DNA from 3 places in the Arthrobacter sp. CP30 genome. Region 2 is predicted to be linked to each of the others. Evidence: riboswitches for the same ligand, from Rfam matches in the RefSeq annotation. Region 2 holds a riboswitch; each other region holds the start of a gene.
What was found. A riboswitch is a leader RNA that binds a small molecule or an ion and turns the genes downstream of it on or off. The one in region 2 is predicted to bind cyclic di-AMP.
Positions count from the first base shown of each region.

Region 1: it holds a riboswitch for cyclic di-AMP, as region 2 does, so the genes downstream of both, ACTIMO_RS01885 (LysM peptidoglycan-binding domain-containing protein) here and ACTIMO_RS14175 (NlpC/P60 family protein) in region 2, are expected to answer to the same signal.
Region 3: it holds a riboswitch for cyclic di-AMP, as region 2 does, so the genes downstream of both, ACTIMO_RS09715 (C40 family peptidase) here and ACTIMO_RS14175 (NlpC/P60 family protein) in region 2, are expected to answer to the same signal.

Region 1 is NZ_JBQEMM010000001.1:373,694-376,962, forward strand. Features, by position in the region: gene ACTIMO_RS01880 (cytochrome c oxidase assembly protein) at 1-704, opposite strand, end outside; gene ACTIMO_RS01885 (LysM peptidoglycan-binding domain-containing protein) at 1,018-1,941, opposite strand; cyclic di-AMP (ydaO/yuaA leader) riboswitch at 1,944-2,162, opposite strand; gene ACTIMO_RS01890 (metal-sensitive transcriptional regulator) at 2,474-2,881, shown strand.
Region 2 is NZ_JBQEMM010000011.1:91,168-94,436, forward strand. Features, by position in the region: gene ACTIMO_RS14170 (NlpC/P60 family protein) at 1-531, opposite strand, end outside; gene ACTIMO_RS14175 (NlpC/P60 family protein) at 555-1,442, opposite strand; cyclic di-AMP (ydaO/yuaA leader) riboswitch at 1,448-1,616, opposite strand; gene ACTIMO_RS14180 (metal-dependent transcriptional regulator) at 1,850-2,548, opposite strand; gene serC (phosphoserine transaminase) at 2,798-3,269, shown strand, end outside.
Region 3 is NZ_JBQEMM010000006.1:31,923-35,191, forward strand. Features, by position in the region: gene rnc (ribonuclease III) at 9-830, shown strand; gene mutM (bifunctional DNA-formamidopyrimidine glycosylase/DNA-(apurinic or apyrimidinic site) lyase) at 831-1,793, shown strand; cyclic di-AMP (ydaO/yuaA leader) riboswitch at 1,931-2,107, shown strand; gene ACTIMO_RS09715 (C40 family peptidase) at 2,110-2,964, shown strand.

The sequences.
Region 1 (3,269 bases), on a different contig from region 2:
ACGCCAAAGAATGCATGCAAGGGCATCTCTGCGAAGATGTCGAGGAACCGACCGAGATGGGATTGTTTGACCGGCAGCGGATCCGTGGACAGCACTGGAACCGTGAAGAGGATTCCAGAAATCAGGAACAGCAACTCCAACGTGATGTGTCCGTACCAGGAGGGCAGCATCGCGTCTGCGATACCGCTGAGGTAGACCCCGTAGAAGCTCACCAGGAACACTGGGATCATGAAGGCCGGATGGAGCAGGATTCTAGCCGTTCTGGACTTTAGACCAGCATGCGCAAGCCTCAGGACCGGTCGGCCGAGGCCACGGTGAGGAGTTGCGCGTAAGAGGAGCGTGCCTGGCCGGCCCAGAACCAGCAAGGGCGGCACCGCCATCATGAGAGTGAGTTGCTGGAACATGAAGACGGAGAACATTCGCAGCCCGTAGCCCTCGACTCCGGCACCCATGGTGATCATGATGATCATGCACCCTGAGAGGAAAACTGCTGTCCGCCACACCGGCCAGGATCTACCGGATGTCCACAGGCGGATCGCACCTGTCAGGTACAAAAGGCCCAGTAGTAAGGCGATTGCAGGTATCAGCGGGATCGGCTGCAAGGTTGGCGCCAGGTACGTTGCCCATGAAGGAGGTGCTTCCGGTATCCATACCGGTCCGCTGACCCATGGTTCGTTCACTGTTGCCCGCCCTTCCTCATTCATTATCGCCGCCCCTTGGTCATCACCGCCAAAGAGTTCTGATCAGTGATGCGTGCCTGTGCCACAGCGAATGCGCGTCGCGTGAGGAGGACCTCTCGAGGCAACAGCACCAGGCTGGCTTGCATCAGTGGAACTTGAGCCGACGCTCGTTACTTTGACGTGCAGGTTTCAGTGGTCGGGCCGGTTCTGCTGTCCTCCTCGTGGTGCCTGTGGATGGGATTTGAGGAGGTGGAAAAGGAAATAGCGGCAAGCACCCCCGTCCAGGGCACTTGCCGCTATCTCAGCTCAAGGGTATTCGCTTCAGCAGACAGTTCTACTAGCTGACGCGAACGAAGGAGGATCCGGCGAGGTCGGACAGCGGGTGTTCCATGGTGGCGTTGATGCCGTTCATGCCGCTGCTGATGACCTTGCCGCCGCCGACGTAGATGGCGACGTGGCCCGGGCGGATGACGAGGTCACCAGGAGCCGGGGTGGCAACGACGGTCCCGAACTGGAAGAACTGCATGGGGCCGAGGTCCCCGACGTTCTTGCCGATCGAGCGCAGGGCCCGCTCGACGAGAATGGTGCAGTCCTGGGTGGAGCCGATCTGGGCGTAGGCCGAGGCGACCAGGGCAGCACCGACGCCGCTAGCGGCAACAGTGGGCTGAGCGGCAGCCGGAGCGGCCGGGGCTGCTGCAATGGGCGCAATGGATGCCGAGGTGAGGGAGATGCCGGCAGGCGCTGCGGCGGGAGCAGGTGCCGGGGCAGGTGCACTGTAGAAGACCTGGTTGGCAGGGAGCGCGGCAGGCACTGCTGCGGGGCTCACAACAGCACTGGCAGCGGCCGGACCGGAAAGCTTGATCTGCTGGCCCGGGTAGATCACCGATGCGAAGGACAGGCCGTTGGTGGCCAGCAGCGCATCAAGGTTCACACCATGGCGTGCAGCGATCGCGCCCATGGTGTCACCGGAAGCCACCGTGTAGGTACCAGCTGCAGACGCCTGAACAACAGGGGTCTGGACAGCGGGGGCCTGCACCGCAGGTGCCTGGGTGGTGACGGCGGTCGATGCGGCTTCGGAGTACGTTCCTGCCTGCGCTGCGGGGGCTCCGACGGCGAAGACGAGGCCGCCGGTTGCGGCGGCGACGATGGCCGGCTTACCCAGTGCGACGGCGCCGGTCTTTGCCGAATACGCCAGGCCTTCGAGGGCGACGGAGTGAGTGACGGCCGCGCGGTGGCGTGCCGGAATGGACGATCGTGACATGGTGATTGCCTCTCCCATGCCTGCGGGGTGAGCTGTCGGGTTCGGATGGGAGTCACCCGGCCGTCTCGAAGATCTATCCATCACAGCGTCATAGGACGAACCGTGGCAGACAGACTTCGTAGATCGGCTTAACCCCGAGGATCAACAACACGGGACGTGTCGCGATCCGGTGGAAACGTGGTTCCCCCGTCCCTGCCAACTGGGTGATGCGAACGGGTCCCGGGAGCAGCGGCAGGGCTCGGCATTCTGCGCGGGAGAGCGAACTCGGCGGGTGCCGGGGTCACGTGAGGACAATACCCTAGGGTGGTATCGATTGTCACGTTCCCATAACGCACACTCCTGAAGGATGCCAGTGACGGGGTGAGAAACAGATGACCAGATACGACGCGGAACTTCTTGGTCAGATGATCGTTCACCTGGTTCACCTTCTTCACGGATACTTAGGGGACCGTGCATCTCACACGGCTGAGAACCGCGTCGTCAACGCACTGGGCCACTCGTGTCGTCGACGATGATGATGAGGGAAGCAAAGATGACACTTCGCACCGAACACAACCTTAATGACATCTCCTCCAGGGGTGCGACACAATCGGGCGAAGCCCCGAACGTTGATGAGAGTAGTGGCACTCACCATGGTTACGCCGCTGACAGAAGTGCCTACCTGCGTCGGCTCAAGCGCATGGAAGGTCAGGTTCGTGGTATAGCCCGAATGGTCGAGGAGGACAAGTACTGCATCGACATCCTCACTCAGGTCGCTGCCGTCAACAGTGCCATGCATGCCTTCAGTCTCGGGCTCCTTGAGAGTCACCTGACGCATTGCGTTGCAGACGCTGCACGGGAGGCAGCAGGTACGAACATCACCGGCGATACAACCGACATAGGTCTGATCGATCAGAGAATTAAGGAAGCGACTCAAGCCATAGGGCGGCTGCTGAGATGACAGAACCCATTCGATGGGGTCAACGACAACAGCCGGTCACTAGCGCAGGCCTCGGCACTCTAGAAAACCGAAGCTTCCCAACACCATCGCGGCCGAGTCCTCAATGAGTAGGGCGTGGCCCCCGGCTCGATGACAGGGGTGTCTTGTTAGTCCCTTATACGGCTTTGACCGACTACCGACCGCGAGAGCTGCAGGGGTATCGCCGCAACCGGTGGTTGGGTTGCGTTACTGAGGTCGATCATCATTGAGGCAGCGACACCTTCACGGCCAATGTTCATCGGTGTCCGCTGACCCGATGAGAAACTCACCGAGTTTTCGTCCTACGGTCACCTGAATTCCACATTTCCCCGACGATGGCTGCATCTTTCTATAAAAGGGTCTCCTACGC
Region 2 (3,269 bases):
GGGCGCCGGTGCCGGTGCCGCGACGGGAGCCGGGGCGACGGCGGGAGCGGCGACGGCCGCAGCCTGGGGAGCCTGCGCAACGGCCGCCGGGGCGGCGACGGCGGGGGCGGCGGGAGCTGCCGCGGCGACCGGTGCTGCCTCGACGACGGGAGCGGTCTCGACGACGGGGACGGCGACCTCCTCGACGACGGGAGCCACGACGACGGGGGCCTTCGGGGTCTTGACGACAGGCTTGGCCTTGACCTTGACCGGCGTCATGTTGAAGGACACGACGGACGAGTTCGAGGCGACGACGGCCGCGCGAACCGACGAGACCGAGACGTTGGAGGTGGCTACCTCACGCTGCGGCTGCAGGTCGGCGGCGTTGGCCGCGACACCGCTGGTGAGGACGAGGCCGGAGGCCGCGACGATGACGGCGGCCTGGCGGCCGATGCCGCCGGCGTTGGTGGTGACTGCTGCGGCGAGGGCGGAGAAGCCGGCAGTGGTCTGCGCTTCTGAGCGGTGGCGGGCGATCGTGGTGCGTGAAGTCATAAGGGATTCTCCGTGTGTGGTGATCAGCGGACGCGGACGAAGCTTGCGCCGGGAAGGTCTGACAGGTTGTGGATGTCGGTGTTCATGCCGTTGAGGCCACCGCTGATGACCTGGCCGTTGCCGACGTAGATCGCGACATGGCCGCCGGTGATGACGAGATCGCCCGCGGCGGGCGTGCCGACGACGTCACCGAACTGGAAGAACTGGCCCGGGGCCAGGTCTCCGACGGACTTGCCGACGGAGCGCAGGGCGGTCTCGACCATGGCGGTGCAGTCCTGCGCGACGCCGATCTGGCCGTAGGCGGAGGCCACGAGTCCGGCGGCGACACCGGATGACGGAGCGGACTGCTCCACGGGGGCTGCGGGCGCCGGAGCGGCAGGAGCAGGTGCGGCGGCTGCAGGCGCTGCGGCGACCGGGGCGCTGGGCGCGGCAACCGGCGCGGCGACGGCGGCCACGGGTGCTGCTGCGACCGGAACCTCCACAGCGGGAACGACCGGTGCTGGTGCCTCGACGGCGGCGACGGGTGCGGGGGCCGCGACGACGGCGACGGGTGCGGGGGCCGCGACGACGGGGGCTTCCTCGACGACGGGGGCTTCCTCGACGGACTCGGGGGCGGGGGTGACCTCGACGGCGACCCGCTCGAACGTGACCTTCGCCGTGGCCGGGACCGTGACCTCGGCGGAGACGACGCGGCTGATGGTCAGGGCTGCGGAGGACTGGACCTCACGGTCCGCGGTGGTGACGCCGTGGGCCGGCAGGCCGGCCGTGAGGACCAGGCCCGAGGCGGCGACGATGACGGCTGCCTGGCGGCCGACGGAACCGGCGTTGGATGCGACTGCTGTCGACAGGGTGGTCAGCGGGCTGACCGTTTTGGGCGCGCGGTGGCGGCCCAGCGAAGAGCTGGTGGACACGGTGGATTGCCTCTCCCAACGCCTGCGAGGTGAGCTGTCGGATTCGGATGGGAGTCACCCGGCCGCTGCGTGAGCAAGCGACTTAACCCCAAGGATTTCTGTGCAGAAACCCGAAATTGGTTCCCCCGCCTCTGCCATGCGATGGTGCGGACGGACCTCCGGCAATGGCAGAGCTAGGCGATTTGCAGGAGGGTGCCGGATCTAGAGCGAATTTGGCACGAGATGAAGGCTACAACAGAAAGCACCCTATGTCACGTTCCGGTCACGGAACGGTATGTTCTTGGTGACGGCGACCATCCGAGGCGCGCCCGGGCGCGAAGAAATCGCCGTGCCGGCGCCGTGACGGTCCGGGGCCAAGCACCGTCAGGGACCCGCGGTGGAGCCGTCAGGGACCGGTGGTGGAGCCGTCAGGCGGCGACGGACACGAAGACGTGCGACGCGACCTCGGGGGGCAGCTCGAGGGCTCCCTCGACGCCCGGGACACGCACGGAGACGTACCCGCCCACGGACTCCAGCGCGAGGTCCGCACCGGGGCGCAAGCCGCCCTCGTCCAGCTGGGTGAGGAGTTCGGGATCGACCTGGATGGGCTCGGCGAGACGGACGAGCGTCACCCGCTTGTCGGGTGAGTAGGTACCCATGGCCGAGAGCAGGGTGACGACGCCGTCCGTGAACAGCTCCGACCGGATGCCGCCGATGGCCTCGAGACCGGGGATCGGATTGCCGTACGGCGACTCCGAGGGCTGGCCGAGCAGTTCGTACAGCCGCCGCTCGACACGCTCGCTCATGACATGCTCCCAGCGGCAGGCCTCGTCATGGACGTACGCCCAGTCGAGGCCGATCACGTCGCTGAGCAGGCGCTCGGCCAGGCGGTGCTTCCGCATCACGCCGGTGGCCCGATGCCGCCCGAGTTCGGTGAGTTCGAGGTGGCGGTCACCGGAGACGACCACGAGGCCGTCGCGCTCCATCCGCCCGATGGTCTGGGAGACGGTCGGACCGGAGTGGCGCAGCCGTTCGGCGATCCTCGCACGGAGCGCCACGATGTTCTCCTCCTCGAGCTCGAGAATGGTCCGCAGATACATCTCGGTGGTGTCGATGAGGTCCGTCATGCGGGTCAGCTCCTTGGTGCGGTGCGGGTGCGCGGCTGGAATGCCTCACGCGGGTGGGGCACCGCGGCCGCCACAGCCGGTTCCGCCCCATGCCTCCCAAGGTTAACCCATGCGACCGCTCCGGTGATTCCCGCCGAGGGGGTCCCCGGCGGGCGCGGAGGGGCCCCGGGCATCTGTTCACAAATGGAGGGCCACCCGCTGCTGGGGCAGAATGAGGGCGATACCCCCGCCGATCAGCTGGAGCACCCCATGAGCGAAGCGCCCCGCATCCCCGACCACCTCCTGCCCGCCGACGGCCGCTTCGGTGCCGGTCCGTCGAAGGTGCGGAGCGGCCAGATCGATGCGCTCGTCGCCGCCGGACCAACGCTCCTCGGCACCTCGCACCGCCAGGCGCCGGTGCGCGACCTGGTCGGGCGTGTGCGCGAAGGACTGTCCTCCTTCTTCGGCGCCCCGGACGGCTACGAAGTGGTCCTCGGCGTCGGCGGTTCGACGGCGTTCTGGGACGTGGCGACGTTCGGCCTGGTCGACGCGAGGGCCCAGCACCTCTCCTTCGGGGAATTCGGGTCGAAGTTCGCCTCGGCCACCACCCGGGCACCGTTCCTGCAGGAATCGAGTGTCATCACGTCCGCGCCGGGCAGCCGTCCCGATCCCGTGGCCGAGGCCGGCGTGGACACCTACGCGTGGCCGCAGAACGAGACCTCCACGGGCGTGGCCGCACCCG
Region 3 (3,269 bases), on a different contig from region 2:
ATGCGGTCGTGAAGAATACAGAAGAACTCTCGAAGCGTCTCGGTGTCACTATCGACACCGAGACGCTTCGTCTTGCCCTGACGCACAGGTCCTACGCGTACGAGAAGGGCGGCATCCCCACCAACGAGCGCCTTGAGTTCCTCGGTGACTCGGTGCTCGGCCTCTCGGTGACGGACGCGCTGTACAGGGACAACCCGGATCTGTCCGAGGGTGAACTGGCGAAGCGACGGTCCGCCGTGGTCAGCACCAGGGCGCTCGCCGGCGTCGCCAGGGCACTGGACCTCGGCAGCTACGTGCTGCTCGGCCAGGGGGAGAAGCTGACCAACGGGCGGGACAAGGCCTCCATCCTCGCCGACACCATGGAGGCCGTGATCGGCGCCGCGTACCTGAGCCACGGCATCGAGACCGCCCGCGCCATGGTCATGCGCCTCATCGGTCCCCTCCTGCGGGACTCCGCCGTGCTCGGTGAGGGGACGGACTGGAAGACCCGAATCCAGGAGACGGCAGCGGGCAGGCGGCTCGGCGCCATCGACTACCAGGTCGACGGGACGGGTCCCGACCATGCGCGCACCTTCACCGCGCGTCTCGTCATCGGCGGGGTGGAGTACGGCGCGGGTGGTGGGCACTCGAAGAAGGAGGCCGAGCAGGCGGCTGCGGCTGCTTCGTGGAAGCTCCTCGCCGACGTTCAGGACGTGCCTGCGACCGTCACGGGAGCCGGCGACGTCGGCGTGCGTCCTGCAGGTGTCGTGACCGGTCGCTCCGGCGGCGCGCGGAGGCACACCGACCACGCGGGGCTCCCCGAGCGCTCAGACTCCGACGACGGAGCATGAGTGCCTGAACTCCCCGAGGTGGAGGTGGTCCGGCGGGGACTGTCCCGCTGGGTCACCGGGCGGGCGGTCGAGAAGGTCGACGTCCTCGATCCACGATCCCTGCGTCGTCATGTCAACGGGGTCGAGGATTTCGTCGGTGACGTCACCGGCGCGCGCATCACCGATGTGGTGCGGCGCGGGAAGTTCCTCTGGATGGTCCTCGAGGATCCGGCGGCGGATGACGCCGCCCCGCCGCTGGCGCTGATGGCCCACCTCGGCATGAGCGGGCAGCTGCTCATCGAGGACGCAGCGGCGCCCCCGGAGAAGCACCTGAAGGTTCGCCTGGCCCTGTCGCGGGCGACGGGGGAGGACGGCTCCGCCCTGCCCACGGATCTGCGTTTCGTCGACCAGCGGATCTTCGGTGGGATGTTCGTCACGGGCTTCGAGCCGACACCGGACGGTCACCCCGGTGGGCTGGGGGGAAGCGACACCGCGCTCGTGCCCCACCAGGCCGCGCACATCGCCCGCGACCCCCTCGATCCGGCATTCTCCTTCGAGGAGTTCCACCAGCGCCTGCGCCGCCGTCGCACGGGGTTGAAGCGTGCCCTGCTCGACCAGGGACTCGTCTCGGGGATCGGGAACATCTACGCCGACGAGGCGCTGTGGGCTGCGCGCCTCCACTATGCGCGGCCCACGGAGACGATGCGCCGACCCGACACCCGGCGCATCGTGGACGCCGCCACCGAGGTGATGACCCGTGCCCTTGCCGCTGGGGGGACGAGCTTCGACTCCCTCTACGTCAACGTCAACGGTGCATCGGGCTACTTCGCCCGCGATCTCGAGGCCTACGGGCGTTCAGGCCGGCCGTGCCGCAGGTGTGCTGCAGAGGGACGGACCACGTCGATCCGGCGGGAGCATTTCATGAACAGGTCCTCCTTCTTCTGCCCCGTCTGCCAGCCCCGGCCGCGGAACGCGAGACCCTGAGCAGCGCCGGGACAGCGGCACCCGGCCGTTCGTGATCCAAACGTGACAAGTCGGGGATCACCGCGTACCGTTGAACCCGCGCCCGCTCCACCACGGAGGGGCGCCCCTCCTCTCTCTGCCTAACCCTGTCGATGAGGACGGACCGTTCGCTACACACATCGACAGGGGCGGGGGAACCGATAGCGGACCCACTCACGGGTCCTAGGGGTCAAGACGCGCGTGCACCAGCTCTGGGGCGGTGGTGCACGAACACCACGTCCGGATGTCCCATCCGAACCCGACAGCTAACTTCGTAGGCATTGGGAAAGGCATCAGCATGTCCAAGAAGAGCCATATCGCACGCCACCGGGCAGTCCCCACGCGTGTCAACCCCCTCGTTACCGCCTCACGGGCCGTCTCCGCGAGCGCCTCGATCGCCGGCAAGCCCGCCGCCGTCGTCGTCGCGGCCTCCGGCCTCATGCTCGGCGCGGCACTGCCCGCCAGCGCTTCCGGCGAGATCAGCGTCCAGTCGGTTCCCGTCCAGCAGGTCGCGGCCACCCCCGCCGCAGCCGGTACCTACACCGTCCAGTCCGGTGACACCCTCGGCAGCATCGCCGCGGCCCATGGCGTCAGCCTGGACACCCTGTTCTCGGCGAACGGCCTGGGCTACGCCTCGGTCATCTACCCGGGCCAGTCCATCGCACTCGGCGGATCCGCCGCTCCCCAGCAGCAGTACTCGGTGCAGTCCGCCTCGATCGTCGCCGCTCCCGCGGCAGCGCCCGTCGCCGCTCCCGTAGCAGCGCCCGTCGCCGCTCCTGTCGATGACGCGCCGACCTACAGCCTCCAGTCCTCGTCGATCGGCGCCACCGGCATCGTCGGAACGGCCATGCAGGGAGAGGGATCGGGCTACGTCTACGGCGGCACGGCCTTCGGCGGCTGGGACTGCTCGGGCTTCGTCCAGTGGGTCTACGCGCAGAACGGCATCAACCTGCCGCGCACCACGTGGTCCCAGTTCGCCGCCCTGCGCCCCACCGGTAACCCCCAGCCGGGTGATCTGGTGAGCCAGAACGGTGGGAGCCACGTCGGCATCTACCTCGGCAACGGCCAGATGATCAGCGCACTGAACCCGTCGCAGGGTACGCAGGTGCACCCCGTCTCCGTCATGTCGGTGGACGGCTACTACACCCGCTGATCGATCGGTCGGCCCACCCGGTCCGCGGTCACGCTGCGAGCCGAAGGAGTGAGGTCGAGCTCCAGCAGTGACGCCTGACGAAGGGCGGGATGCACAGCATCCCGCCCTTCGTCGTACCCCCGTTCCGACGCCGGCCGGCACCATGTCCGAGCGGTCGGGAGCGCCGTGCACGTCGAGCACGGGGCAGGCTCCGCAGGCTCCGGCCGCGGACGACGGCGCGTGCTCGGCGTGATGGAGGTCGGTCCGGCTGCCGGACGACCGGGCGGGTGGGACAGGAGTGCGCGAAGCCAGCGGGGGCAGGCGGT